2 regions of the Pseudoalteromonas sp. SD03 genome follow, and region 2 is predicted to be linked to the other one. Evidence: predicted binding sites of a transcription regulator. Region 2 holds the regulator's gene; the other holds the start of a gene.
The links. Region 2 encodes LexA, which represses DNA repair genes until DNA is damaged. Its sites were predicted from a motif close to TACTGTATNNNNATACAGTA; they were not measured.
Positions count from the first base shown of each region.

Region 1: ABZP26_RS17515 (LexA family protein) is a predicted target of LexA. The motif match lies at 1,785-1,804, and genes of this name have one in related genera.

Region 1 covers NZ_CP162515.1:235,754-243,455, forward strand. Annotated here, with positions in the region: gene ABZP26_RS17510 (LTA synthase family protein) at 1-1,336, shown strand, start outside; gene ABZP26_RS17515 (LexA family protein) at 1,816-2,232, shown strand; gene ABZP26_RS17520 (Y-family DNA polymerase) at 2,217-3,476, shown strand; gene ABZP26_RS17525 (DUF1524 domain-containing protein) at 3,556-4,236, shown strand; gene ABZP26_RS17530 (NYN domain-containing protein) at 4,411-5,136, shown strand; gene ABZP26_RS17535 (hypothetical protein) at 5,277-5,822, opposite strand; gene ABZP26_RS17540 (DUF2971 domain-containing protein) at 5,825-6,457, opposite strand; gene ABZP26_RS17545 (hypothetical protein) at 6,590-7,549, opposite strand.
Region 2 covers NZ_CP162514.1:3,340,834-3,348,535, forward strand. Annotated here, with positions in the region: gene ABZP26_RS15610 (cytochrome c oxidase assembly protein) at 1-458, opposite strand, end outside; gene ctaD (cytochrome c oxidase subunit I) at 458-2,050, opposite strand; gene coxB (cytochrome c oxidase subunit II) at 2,050-3,192, opposite strand; gene lexA (transcriptional repressor LexA) at 3,686-4,303, opposite strand; gene ABZP26_RS15630 (PaaI family thioesterase) at 4,502-4,945, shown strand; gene ABZP26_RS15635 (hypothetical protein) at 4,975-5,355, opposite strand; gene ABZP26_RS15640 (endonuclease) at 5,608-6,261, shown strand; gene hmpA (NO-inducible flavohemoprotein) at 6,301-7,482, opposite strand; gene norR (nitric oxide reductase transcriptional regulator NorR) at 7,648-7,702, shown strand, end outside.

The sequences.
Region 1 (7,702 bases), on a different replicon from region 2:
ACTAGTTAATTCACTTACATTAAATTCGACCTACAGTGTTGCTTATGCGCTTAATCAATTCGGTGATGAAAAAAATGCAGCTAAGTTGTATGGCAAGATGGAAGATGATCGAGTTATTGAGCTAGTTCGTCAGGAGTCAAAACAACCTTTAGACAGCTTCAAAAACGATAACTTACCCACTTTAAGTAAGCGCTCTCCGAGCTTTAAGGGGCAACCAAAAAACTTGGTAATTATCCTTGAAGAAAGCTTAGGTGCCCAATATGTATCATCTCTTGGTGGAATCCCGCTGACACCTGAAATTGATAAATTAAATCAAGAAGGTTGGGCATTTAAACGATTATACGCAACAGGCACTCGCTCCGTTAGAGGTATTGAAGCGGTTATAACTGGCTTTACTCCAACTCCCTCTAGGGCAGTAGTTAAGTTAGACAAATCGCAAAAGGACTTCTTTACTATTGCATCTCTGCTAAAAGAAAATGGTTATGAGACTCAATTTATTTATGGTGGAGAAAGTCATTTCGACAACATGAAAAGCTTCTTTCTAGGAAACGGTTTTACAGACATTGTTGACTTTAATGATATTGAAAACCCACAATTTGTAGCGTCTTGGGGGGCAAGCGATGGTGATTTGTTTAATCAAGCTGATATTGAGTTAACTAAGCTTCATAACGAAGGAAAACCATTTTTTAGCTTCATATTTACGTCAAGTAACCATGATCCATTTGAAATTCCTGACGGTATTGTTACCTCTATCCAGTATAGCGATAAACAATTGACGAAGTATGATGACAAAGAATTACTGCGCCATAAAGCCATACAATATGCAGATTATGCCTTAGGACAATTTATTGCAAAAGCAAAGATGCAAGCCTATTGGGAAAACACAATATTCCTCGTTGTTGCCGACCATGATGCAAGAGCAATGGGTAAAGATCTTGTTCCTATTAACAATTTCCATATTCCGGGTGTGATCCTAAACTCAGGTAAAGAACCCACTTTAGATCAACGAATAGTCAGTCAAATCGATTTAGCACCAACTCTTTTGTCATTAATGGGTATAGAGAATATTTCACCAATGTTAGGTCAAGACCTAACAGTTCCAACGGCTTCTAATAGAGCTATGATGCAGTATGCAGAGAATTTTGCTTATATGGTTAATGATGAAGTAACCATCCTTCAGCCAAGTAAAGCACCTTTGAACTTTCAATATAATTATGAACTCAACACACTATCACCAATAGATGTTAATCATGATACTTCAGAAATTGCATTGGCCCATGTATTGTGGGGAAGTTTGGCGTATAAAAACTATTGGTATTCTCAGCAGGGAAAATAATACTCAACGATAAGTTTAATCAAAAATGAGATGGTGAACATCTGTAGTCGCAATTAGTTTTAAGATGTAATATTGCAGTCGAAAGACCGAAAATGGCACAGAGCCGTCCGTTGGCTCTAACTCATTTCTGTCCAAAAATGCGCTAAAGTGGCCGTCGGCTTCTCGTTCAAAGCCCAACTTCCATACTAATCCATAGAAAATCAGAGCCCTTCTTCAGATCTCTTATAGTTTACTCAAAAAAGTCCACCTTTACGTTAATGACATAAATAGATTTTGAGGCCAGTCTTTATTTAATAATATTCCACACAATAGTTTTCATAAAATAGTAATATCTCATTAAAGGTGAAATCTCGATAATTCATTGTTTTGCTGAAGTAAAAACGATATTAGCTTAGTTAAGCTCTCATTTAACATTTAAATTTCTTGGTAAGCTTTGCAAGCTGAATTATACTGTATAAATAAACAGTATAGAGGTGCGTATGTTTGTTATTCCAATTTTTATAGAGGCCGGTATTACAGGATTTGAGTCTCCCGCAGCAGAGTACACAGAGCTTGGGATTTCGCTCGATGAACTCATAATAAAGCACCCTAATGCGACATTTATTGGTTTAGCATCGGGTGAATCAATGCAAGATGTAGGGATTTTCGATGGTGACTTACTTGTTGTAGATAGAGCTGAAAATGTGAGTACTGGCGATGTAATAGTTGCGAGTTACAACGGGACTTTTGTGTGTAAAATAATAGATAAAACAAACCGTTTACTCATTTCTGCTTCTAAAAACTATCAGTCTGTTTATATCTCTGAAGGTGATGATTTTAAATTAGAAGGTGTTGTCACATCGAGCATTCGTCTTCATAAGAATAAAGCCGAGCTGAGTCGATGTTTGCCCTCGTAGATGCTGTTGCTTTTTATGCGAGTGCAGAAAAGGTCTTTGACCCCTCTATTCGCTTTAAACCAGTTGTGGTTCTAACAAATAACGATGGGTGTATTTGCGCCATATGCCCTATTGCCAGAAAGCTGAACATTCCTAAATTCCAGCCTTACTTCAAAGTTAAAAACTACCTAGAGCAACATAATGTAGTTGTTCGCTCATCAAACTATGAGCTGTATGCTGATTTGAGCGAGAGAATGATGACGGTCATAAACCGCTTTTGTGATGACCACTATGTATATAGTATCGATGAGTCTTTTCTTCGCTTTACTGGCTTCACTAAAATCATTGATGACTGGGCCGACTATGGACAAACAATACGCCGTGCTGTTTGGCGTGAAACCGGTCTACCGGTTGGTGTAGGGTTTGGTACGACGCCTACGCTAGCTAAAGCCGCCAACCATGCAGCTAAAAAACTGTCCGGCTATAACGGTGTTGCTGTTATCAACGATGAACATTCTCGCCAAGCAATATTGATGCGAATGGATGTCACTGATGTATGGGGCATAGGCTCCCGTCTAGGAAAAAAGCTTAAGTTCATGGGGATTAACACGGCATGGGAGCTCGCTTGCCAAAACCCAAAAGCCATGAGAAGAATGTTCAGTGTTGTCGTTGAGCGAACAGTCAGCGAATTAAACGGTATTGCGTGTTTAAGTTGGGATGAAGTAAAGCAGAATAAAAAAGAGATATACTCTACAAGAAGCTTTGGTGAAAGAGTCTGTGATATAACAACATTAAAATCAGCTCTCGTTACGCATGCTGCCATTGTTGGCCGCAAACTGAGGAAACAGCAGTCTTTAGCAAAACGTATCGTTATATTTGCTGCCAGCTCACCTCACGAAGAATTTTATTATAAAAAATCACTTCTTTACGACTTTCCCATACCGACATCGGATACCAGCGTTATGGCTAAAGCCGTTTCGGATGTCATAAATGATATTTTTAAAGTAAATACGCGCTTTTATCGCTGCGGTATTGGTGCAATAGAATTAGAGAGTGAGTTATTCCAACAGGCTGACATGTTTTCTGTCAGCGAAGATAAACCAAGGATGATGGAATGCTTAGATGCTATAAATAAACGTTATGGCGTGGGCACTTTATCACTCGGCAGTGAAAAGCTTACACAAACATGGAATATGAAGCGTGCTTTCTTATCACCTCACTACACAACACGTTGGTCAGACATCCCTATTATAAAGTGCAATTAAATCGGTTATTGTATATTTATCAACCCTAGTTTTAGACAGTGACGTTATTGGTTAAAAAAATCAGGTATAAGGAATTTAAATGAAAGCGCTAATATTAATACTAACTTTGATGGCCTCCAGTAGTGCCTCAGCTCACAGTGGTCGAACGAATTCAGAGGGTTGCCATAACGATAAAAAGCGAAACGAGTATCACTGCCATAGCGGTAAAAGCAAACCAACATCCAGTACGCCAAATATAAATAAACCAGTGCCACAAGGCTTTGGGGTTGGCTCGCTTAATTATAATAGAAAAGATTGGCCACACTGGGTTGATGCCGATAATGACTGCCAGGATGCAAGGGCTGAAATACTCATTAGAGATTCAAAGTCACCAGTTAAATTTAAACGAAATAAGCCCTGCAACGTTTCTTGGGGTGAATGGATAGACCCATACACTGCTCAAACATTTTATAAAGCCTCAGATATCGACATAGACCACATTGTCCCCTTAGCTCATGCTCATGAGATGGGTGGCAAATACTGGACTCGAGAGCAAAGAAGATCGTTTGCCAACGACTTTGAAAATCTCTTAGCTGTGGAAGATAACGCCAACCAATCTAAAGGCGCTCAGCCGCCACATGAGTGGATGCCCCGAAATAAGCACTTTCATTGTAAGTACGTAAAAAAATGGAGACACATAAAAATTAAATATGGACTCCAAGAAAACCTTATAGAAAAAACATTTATAAACAATTTAATTAGTTCAAATGGTTGCAACTAGCAGCAGATGACCAACAAGGAGACGCCTCTAATTTGGGTCCCAAATTAACCAAGCCACTACAATACTGTTATTTGGCTGGAATATGGAAAATAATAGCCTAAGTATTTACTAGAAAAAGTCGAGAAACTGTTTACTGTAGTGGTCAATAAGATTTTAAGTTTCAAGGAAGCTTTTGTGAGAGATAAAGAGAAAATTGCGGTATTTATTGATGCAGATAACGCACCTGCTCAAAAGATAGATAAAGTGCTATCCGAGTTGGCGCGATATGGTGTAGTCAACATTCGTAAAGCATATGGAAATTGGAAAAATCAAAACCTGAAACCGTGGGAAGACGTGCTTCATGAATTTGCAATACAGCCGATGCAACAGTTCGATCTTACCAAAGGCAAGAATGCCACAGATATGGCATTAGTAATTGATGTTATGGATGTGCTGTATACTAAAGACATTGATGTTATTTGCCTGGTGTCGTCCGATTGTGATTTTACTCCCTTGGTAACTCGTTCTTTGGCTGATGGTAAATTTGTGATTGGTTTTGGTGAACGTAAAGCACCACTAGCTTTCGTTAATAGTTGTTCACTATTCCTCTATCTTGACGAAGATAGCGAAAAAGACCCTCCTATACAAAAACAAAAAAAGAACATAAAAAGTGACACCAAGTTAATTAATTTGCTTAGGCAAGCAATTGAGGCTGTCGAAGAAGACGATGGCTGGGCCATGTTAGGACCAATCGGTACACATATTTCAAATCACGCATCCTTTGACCAGCGTAATTATGGCTTTAAGAAGTTGAGTGATTTATTTCAAGCTATAGATTTGTTTGAGATGAAAAAAACAAATGGCTCAGTTTTATGGATTAGGGATAAAAAGAAAGCAAAACAACTTAACAAATCAAGGTAAGGCGCTTTATTAATATCCGCTTATGGCACTTAGCCGAACTTCGGCAAAGAGCGAGAAGCAGACGGTCAGATAAACTCTTTTTTGGACAAATATGAGTTTGGACGAATGCGTGCTTTTTGCGTCCTTTGTTGAAGCGTTTGTTAGGTATTCTCTGCTTTGAGCTTTTCTATTTCCCTTGAAATAACCTCTTCTGTTAAACCATGCTGTTGCCAGATGTGTAAGTAGACACCTTCTATAAATTGGTCCCATTTATTGAATAGCTTTATCAATTCAGTTAATTTTTTAATCATTTTCATACGTCCTGACTCAGTATGAAATTGACCCATCGAATCAAAAAAATAATCATGAGCCAACCAATTTCTTTTATTTAAGGCTTGTTTCAATTCCGCTAACATCTCATCAGAGGTACTAAGCTCTTTTTTTACCATCCCCAACAAGCGACCAAATGTTTTTTTATTTACGTCGTCAAAAAGAGCATCCCATTCTTCTTGAGTCACTATATTTTTATTAGTGAGAGAGTATGTAAAAGCTAAATTCACCAAAGCTTTTTCTAAACATTGCGCCGAAAATGAAGCCAAACCAAAAAAAGCATAAACTTCTTTTTCATCGAATGATTCTGGTTCTGGAATTTCTTTAGGTTTAATTTTGATATAAATGTTGTCCCGCTTGCGCTGTTTGTTAGGCATAACTAGTGTGATTCTCCATACGGTGAAACATAGTCTGCATCAATGCCCTCATCCCCAATACCAGTACGAGCAACTTCAATATCCAGTTTTTCGCAGACAATTCTAAGGGCGTCAAAGAGTGGTTGAGACATTCTATGCCCAGCAATAACCTTCTTGATTGGTTTTTTTAGTTTATAAAAACTATCCGTTGTAAGGATCCGTATTTCTTTTTCATACGACCAAGCGTCATATTTAGAAGATAGGACAGCCCTTGCTACAGAAGAAGGATCTGCACTATTTGATTCGTTAACGCCAGCAAATACACCTCTGTAAGTAATATCTACTACTTCATCCTCTGTAGCATCGATTTCAAACTCGATAGCCACTCCTGAAAAACCACTGGCGTAGTGAGCCCAAAGCAAGTGATCATCAAAAGTTTTGGATAGTGAACAAACACGGAGAGGCTTTTTGGCTTGTTCGACTTTTTTCATAAAATTGGCGACTGACTCCTGATTTTTACCGCTATGAGAGTAAACGAATACACCTTCTACCGGATCATTCAATGTATGCCACTCAGCACAATAAATTCGCTTGTTAAATAAGATATCAAAGACAAAGTCCATCTGCTCTGGACCCCTGAACTTATAAACTTTCAATTAATTGTCCTTTTCGTGAGTGCTCAACTTGATGCCTAACGTCTCGCTAACGGGCGCAAAATTGTTGGCTAAAATTAGCGAAGAATCAGCGCAAGCCAAATGTTTTGCGTCCACTTTGAGCGATTTGTTAGCTTACTCTGCCATAAACTTTTCGTAACTATATTGGCATGAACCACATTTACCTTCGTTGTATTGATCTTCTATACCTAATGAAGTGTCACATATTTCACAAAATTTATACTCCATTTCATATTCACACGCCACACACTTTTCTTCACTATGTATATATGTATTTTTTCCACATTCATGGCAAGAATCATATGGAGACTCACCTCCATCCATTGCATTTCTCATAGCTTCACCAGACAGAGAGTCATCAATACATTGCTCAATTACATCATCGAATACAAAATCTAGATTACATGACCTGCAATGGAGGTTAACATAAGGGTGACGATCATCAGGGTATGGTGCTTCGATTAATGAAGAGTGGCATGACTTACAACGTAAATATTTTAATGACTCTTTTACTGCATCATACTGCCAATCTATTTTTTCAATAGATGAGGCGCATAATGCTTCTTCAGCAGAATAGACTTCACTTACTTCAAGTAATGTTGCCCATGCCTCTTCACCTAATGTTTCTTGTGGGTCTTTTTCTAAGTATTCAGTTAGAAAATCTCTAATTAATAAAAATGATTTTGCAACTATTTCACGAACTGTATCTGGTGACTCCGAAGTATAATAGTGCTCAAGGTCATTTCTCAGTTTATTAATTTCTTCAAATCGTTTCCAATCTACTGCTACTTTCAAGCTTTTAAATCGCTCTTGAATAGAAAAGACATCAACTGTTTTATGTCCTTTACCTTCAAAGACGATTTCTCCATCATCATTTTGTATTGGTCTAATATTTTGTTTTATTAAAAGCTCTTTGTTGTCTTCAGGGGATAGTTGACATAACTTTTCTTTGTAAAGAAGCAAAATTCCAGCTGAAATATTTCGCACAGCAGAAACACTTCTTCTATCATCTGTACTTTCATAGTCTTCAATCCCTATTTGAATTGAATCTATAGCATTTTGGATTATGCTCAAAACTTCTCCTTTTACGCTAAAAATTTAATATCGAGCGATTGGGTCGTTTTTCTGCCACAATCATTCTCATTTTTGTCCTAGTACCATTGATATCAAATTTAGGAAGTACTTACCAGCATTGAAGTTACGTTACATTGCTCTAAATGTGGACAA
Region 2 (7,702 bases):
CTGGGTAATTCAGTATCTACATAAAACAATAATGTAAACTCCAGCTCTTCACCTGCCTTTAACGGTTGCTGATCAAAGCAAAAACACGCTATTTTGTGTAAATACTTGGCCGCTTTTCCTGGTGCTACCGACGGTATAGCCTGCATTACTTTATCTTCATTACTGTTATTTTTAGCGCTAAACTTAACTTCACGCATAGCCCCAGGCTTTACATCTACACTGTACTCTTTAGATTTAACTTCAAAAGGCGCACCACTTTGCGCATGCGTAGTGAAACTAACGCTGACTTCTCTATTTTCAGTGACCAAGGTACTTTGCTGTGCCTGCTCTAACGAGGGCTTACCATTAAGCCCCGTTATATCGCAAAACACGTCATACAAAGGGACCATGGCAAATGCAAATGCAAACATTGCAATGCAAATCACCACCAGCTTTTTTAATAACGGCAAGTGAGTCATTATTTAATGTCCGGCGGCGTTGAGAACGTATGATAAGGCGCAGGTGAATCAACTTCCCATTCAAGCCCCTCAGCTCCATCCCAAACTTTTGCAGGCACTTTGTCGCCCCCTTTTGCACATTTATACACAACCACCACAAATAATAATTGCGATAAACCAAAGGCAAACCCACCTATACTAATAATGGCGTTAAAATCAGCAAACTGTAGCGCATAATCTGGAATACGGCGTGGCATACCGGCTAACCCCACAAAATGCATTGGGAAAAACAGCACATTTACACTTATTAACGACAACCAAAAATGCCATTTTGCTAAGGTAATATTGAACATGTTTCCGGTCCATTTTGGCAGCCAATAATAAGCCCCCGCCATAATAGAAAACACCGCGCCCGTTACGAGTACATAATGAAAGTGTGCAACCACAAAATAGGTATCATGATATTGGAAATCGGCAGGTGTAATCGCTAGCATCAACCCCGAAAAACCACCTAAAGTAAACAACACAATAAATGCGATACTAAACAGCATTGGCACTTCAAAGCTAATAGACCCGCGCCACATAGTCGCTACCCAGTTAAATACTTTTACGCCGGTAGGTACCGATATCAGCATAGTCGCGTACATAAAAAACAACTCACCCGCCACGGGCATACCAGTGGTAAACATATGATGCGCCCACACAATAAAGCTCAACAAGGCAATGGAGGAGGTGGCATACACCATAGAGGCATAACCAAATAGTTTTTTACGTGAAAAGGTGGGAACAATCGTAGAAATAATGCCAAAGGCAGGCAAAATCATAATATAAACTTCAGGGTGACCAAAAAACCAAAAAATATGTTGGAACATCACCGGATCGCCACCACCAGCGGCATCAAAGAAACTGGTCGCGAAGTATTTATCGGTGAGCACCATAGTAACTGCACCAGCAAGTACCGGCATAACTGCAATAAGTAAAAACGCCGTGATCAACCATGTCCACACAAATAACGGCAGCTTCATCCACGTCATACCCGGAGCACGCATATTTACTATGGTGACCACCACATTAATGGCCCCCATAATCGAACTAATACCCATAATATGCACAGCAAATACAAACATTGCTGTGTTGTCGTTACTATAAGTGGTGGAAAGCGGCGCGTAAAAGGTCCAACCAAATGCAGGGCCACCACCAGGCATAAATAATGAAGCTAATAGGATTAAAAACGCAAACGGTAAAATCCAAAAGCTCCAGTTATTCATTCTCGGTAAGGCCATATCTGGCGCACCAATCATTAGCGGGATCATCCAGTTTGCCAAGCCGGTAAAGGCTGGCATAACCGCACCAAACACCATTATTAAACCATGCACTGTGGTCATTTGATTAAAAAAGTGAGGATCAACCAGTTGTAGGCCCGGCTGAAATAACTCAGCTCGAATAACCATCGCCATTGCCCCACCAATTAAAAACATGGTGAGTGAAAAAACTAAATATAAGCTACCTATATCTTTATGGTTGGTTGTAAATAACCAGCGCTTAAAGCCTGTGGCAGGTTGATGGGCATGATGAGCCTCATTGGTATTAGGTTGTTCTGCAATGCTACTCATTATTTAGCCTCCCCATCAGCATCCAGTGCCGCTTGTATCTCGCTCGGTTGAATTACATCACCAGTGTCATTACCCCACGCGTTGCGTTTATAGGTAATAACAGCTGCTATTTGCTTGATTGATAATTGCTTTGCGAAAGACTGCATAGCCGTACCTGGTTTACCGTGGAGCAAAATATCTATATGCCCTTTGATATCACCTATGACTATTGGGCTGCCTTTAAGAGCCGGAAAAACACCCGGCAAGCCTAATCCTGTTGGCTGATGGCACGCCGCGCAGCTCGCCATATAAACCTGCTCACCAAGCGCCATCAGCTCTTCTTTTGGTACAACTTGGTCTAATAACGCAGCGTCTGCTGCAGCTGCTTTTTGCTTGGCTTGTTTAGCCTCTGCTAACCACGTTTTGAAGTCTTCTTCAGTTTTAGCTTCTACCACAACAGGCATAAAACCATGATCTTTACCGCAAAGCTCTGCACACTGCCCACGGTAAGTACCAACCTCATTAATATTGGTCCATGTTTCATTAATAAACCCAGGGTTTGCATCTTTTTTAACGGCAAAGTCAGGCACCCACCATGAGTGAATAACATCATCTGAAGTCATTAAAAAACGTACTTTTTGATTAATTGGTAGTACCAGCGGTTTATCGACCTCGAGTAAATAATTCGGGTTTTTATCAGCAAGGTTGGTTATTTCATTTTGAGGTGTAGCTAGCATGGAATAAAACTCAACGTCCTCCCCCATATACTCGTAATGCCACTTCCACTGTGAGCCTGTAATTTTAATGGTGAGATCAGCTTTGCTGGCATCCTCCATGGCAATTAAGGTTTTAGTCGCAGGAATGGCCATAACAATTAATATGACAAAAGGGATCGCAGTCCACAGTATTTCTACTTTGGTGCTTTCATGGAATTGGGCAGGGACAGCCCCTTTAGATTTGCGATGATGAATGAGTGCCCAAAACATAATGGCAAACACGATCACCCCAATCACACAACATATTAAAAAAATAGTCATGTGCAGTTGGTATACATTATTACTTATATCGGTTACGCCTTTACGCATATTATATTGGCTATTAGCAAGCACATTCTGCGAAAAAACAAACAATATAAGCCACAAGGAAGAACTCAGCTTACCCATGTGACGGCTCCTTTGATGCTATTGCTGACGCAAAGCGAAGAGGCATACGGCTTAAACGCCTATTCGTTATTTTTATTTTTTATAAGGGTGCTGGATTTAGTAAATGTGTGTTCTCAAAACGACTAAGCTGTGAGTTATTTTTATTCCAGCTCTTTAATAACTAGTTAAAAAATAAACAATAAGCAAGGTGAGTATGAAAAATAAACAAGGTGTATTTTTTAAAATGCGCAGCTAAAAAAATAGCAACTAGTCAGGCAATTAATCTAAGAGTCAGGTTTAGTAAGGGGTGTATTGAAATTACAGGATAGAAATATAAAAAATTGTTAACTTAAAAAAGCAGAGTAAATTTGTTTATTTATAAAGTATTTAGTGATTTTATTTATGATAGGAGAAGCACTTAACAACATATAGTCATACATTTGATAAGTTAGACATTGTGCTGCTAACAAACCCAGCGCCTAATCACTATTAAGCGCTAAATTATGCTTTAATACTACATCCAGTCAGCGTTACGAATAACACCTACCGCTAAGCCTTCAATATTGAACGACTCATTTTCTAAATCGACCTCAATAGCTGAAAACTCATCATTTTCAGCATGTAAGAGTACTTTTCTGCCCGCTTTTTCTAAACGCTTCACGGTTACATCGTCGTCAACACGGGCAACAATAACTTGTCCATTTTCGGCAACTTGGGTTTTATGCACAGCAAGTAAATCACCATCCATAATACCAATGTCTTTCATACTCATACCGTTAACACGCAATAAAAAATCGGCCGCAGGTTTAAACATTAAAGGGTCAATTTTACAGTGGCTTTCTACATGCTGTTGCGCCAATATAGGCTCACCGGCAGCCACCCTGCCAATTAAAGGTAAGCCTAACTGCTCTGGCTCCTCTTCTTCAACAAGCTGAATGCCCCGACTCGCGCCTGGCTTCATTTTAATCACACCTTTTTTGGCCAGTGCTTTTAAGTGTTCTTCTGCAGCATTCGCACTTTTAAAACCCAGTGTTTGTGCAATTTCGGCACGTGTAGGAGGCATACCAGTGTCTTTAATAAACACTTTAATGAGTTCGAGTATTTGCGCTTGGCGTTTCGTTAATGGTCGCATACAACTGGTTTTCCATACAGTACAATTAACTGTGAGTATATACAGTTATTTAAAAATCGCAAATATAAATTAATGCCTTATATGCCGTTATCATCAAACAATAACCTACTTTAAAAGCAGGGTGATAAATGTAATTATTAGCAACGCATTATCATATTAATAAATTTTAATTCTCAATTACTTATCCAAGGAGCTAGCATGAGTATTTGGCATCAACCGATTACATTAGAGTTTTGTAAGCAATTAGATCAAGGTATTACAGGCCAAGGGACACTCATGAAAACCATGGGAATAGAAATCAGTGAAATTGGTGATGACTACTTAGTGGCAACTATGCCGGCAATTCCAGAGCATCATAACCCTATGGGTATCGTTCATGGTGGTGCAAATGTGGTGCTTGCTGAAACAGTAGCAAGTTATGCCGCTAATTTTGTGGTTGATTTCAATCGGTTTTATTGTGTTGGCCAAGAGATCAGTGCAAGTCATTTAAAGGCATCACGCAATGGCACATTAACGGCCACAGCGAGAGCTTATCATATCGGCAAGCGCAGCTCGGTTTGGGATATTAAAATAACCAATAGCCGCAATGAGCTTTGCTGCGTATCACGTATGACCGCAGCCGTAGTAGAGCGAAAAGGCTAGTAAGTCAATTAACCAAGGTTGAAATTAAATTACTTTTCGAAAGGGTAAATAGTAATTTCTACGCCTGCACCAATTGCAGATATACGTAACAAGGTATCTGCATGTAAGGCTTGGTTAAAGCATTTTGGCGAAGTGCCAGACTCAAACCCAATATCGAAAGTTCTGCGTGAACAACTCAACCATTGCTTTAATGCATTGCGTGAACACGACTCGATTAACTCACACAAGTGATTAATCGCTTTATCTGGCGTGGTTATTTCACCTGCAACCTCAATGCGAGCAAGTTGACGGTATTCGTCTTTATCATAATGTAAAATAGTTGCGACCTTTTTTAAATCAGCAACTAATACGCTAATATCTTGCTTTGACTCAAGCTCTAGATCTACATTTAAAAATTGAATTTCCGACATTATCTCGTTTTTACCCTCTATTAATCTCATTGCAAACTTTAACGCAGTTTTACCGTTATACCAAATCAACAACGCAGGAATCACTGCATTAACGCGTTTTTAGCGTTAGCCTCTGAATATTGCCCACTATTTACTCCTAAAAAACGCCCTACACAAAATACGCAAATTAAAATTAAAGCATGCCGGCGGCAGTTTACTTTTTTATTCTAGGCCTTAAACTAGCCGCTCCTGTAGTTCACGTATGTGATGGATATGATTCGGTTTATTTTAGCTTTGTTGGCTTGCTGTGCTTGTTTTTCAGCAATGGGCGAACAATTTACGCGGTTTTCGAGTGCCAAAAAGCACTTAATTAATACCCTTCCCGAAAACGCTAAAAGTATTTATTGTGGTTGCGATATAAAAAAACAAGGCAAAAAGTTGGTACCCGACCCTACCCATTGTGGCTACGTGCCTCGCAACACACTAACCCGCTCAGGCAAAGTAAATCAACGTGCCCTGCGAATTGAATGGGAACATATTGTCCCTGCATGGGAATTTGGTCACCAGTTACAATGTTGGCAAGATGGTGGGCGTAAAAACTGCCGCAAAGTTAGCGCTAAGTTTCGCTTGATGGAAGCCGATATAAACAATTTAGCCCCTGCAATTGGTGAAATTAACGCCGATCGCTCAAACTACCGCTTTGGCATGTTAGCCCAAAACGCGACGCAATATGGTCGCTGTGAGGTTAAAGTTAATTTTAAACAACGTGTTGTTGAACCGCCTGTTCATGCACGTAAACGCATTGCCGATGCGTACGCTTACATGCAAAAAACGTATGGTTTAAAAATTTCAGCTAAACAACAAAAGCTATTTAATGCTTGGCAACAACAAGCTTATGCTGCTAACACAAATAGTAAAAAGCTGTAAGTTTAAATTAAAAGCGTGTAACACACGCTTTTAATTAACCTATAACGCTTGGTGTGGTCCAAATATTTCGTAGTGAATGTTTGAGCTTTGCACACCTAAATCAAGTAGCTGGCCTTTTACGTAAGCCATAAATGATGCTGGTCCACACAAATAAAATGCCCCTTCGCTAATAGGTAATGATGCCTCAAGCACCGATAAATCCATTAGCCCAGTGAAATCACACTCCTCGCCACCTTGATTAAACCAAGTAAATGTTTTTAGCTGTGGATGCATTGCCGTTTGCTGCGCTAAATACCCTTTAAATGAAAATTCGCGGCTGTTTTCACACGCGTGCAAATAACTAATCGCTTGATTTTTATCACCACTAAGTAGCGTTTGCAGCATCGCCATCATCGGGGTTTGGCCAACGCCTGCTGAAATAAGTACCACTGGAGTTGCCTCATTTTTTAAAATGAAATCTCCCGCTGGCGGGTATAACTCTACTCGTGCGCCTTGCTCTAGTGAGTGTAAATAATTAGACACCACGCCAGGCTTTGGTTGGCACTCTTTTTTAACGCTAATACGATAGTTTTTAGCATTGCTCTTTTGCGAAATAGAATACTGGCGGATCTCTTCATATTCTGCGCCCTCAGGCTTAACTTTAATGCCAATGTACTGTCCTGGCTTGTAGGTAATAACTGCTTTACCATCCACAGGTGTCAGCGTAAAACTAGTTACGAATTCAGATTCAATATGTTTATCAGTAATTTCAAACTGGCGCGTGCCTGCCCAGCCACCATGGTTGTTTTTACTGTGCGCATACAATGCCGCTTCTTCGGTAATACAAATATCAGCAAGTACACCGTAGGCTTCGCGCCACGCATATTCAACATCGGCAGTAAACTGCTCAGGAATAAGCTCTTTTAACGTACCGATTAAATGTGCGCCCACAATAGGATAATGCTCAGGTAAAATATTTAAGCTGGTATGCTTATGATTAATTCGCGCTAGCGCCTCTTTTAACACGGCTAAATTATCAATATTTTGCGCGTACGCAGCCAACGCATTAAATAATGCAAATTGCTGACGACCCGTTTCTTGATTAGTCATATTAAAAATATGTTTAAGCTCGGGATTATGACTAAACATGCGCTTGTAAAAATGATCGGTTACGACCGTACCTGCCTCTGCAAGCAATGGCACCGTGCTTTTAACTATTTGTATGGTTTTATCGGATAACATGTTTATTTCCTATGTAATAACTAACTGCTTGCATTTAGCATTACACAGAGTGTGCCAACCAATTAAACCTATAATATTCAAAAGGTTAAATTAACTCGCTTTACAAGATGGGTCTTTATGACCTACTATAAAACCTGTAAAAATACACTAAAAGGTCATTTTGACATGAACCAACAATTCAACCTGACGCAAGTTGCATTAGAACTTGCGCAAAGTACGT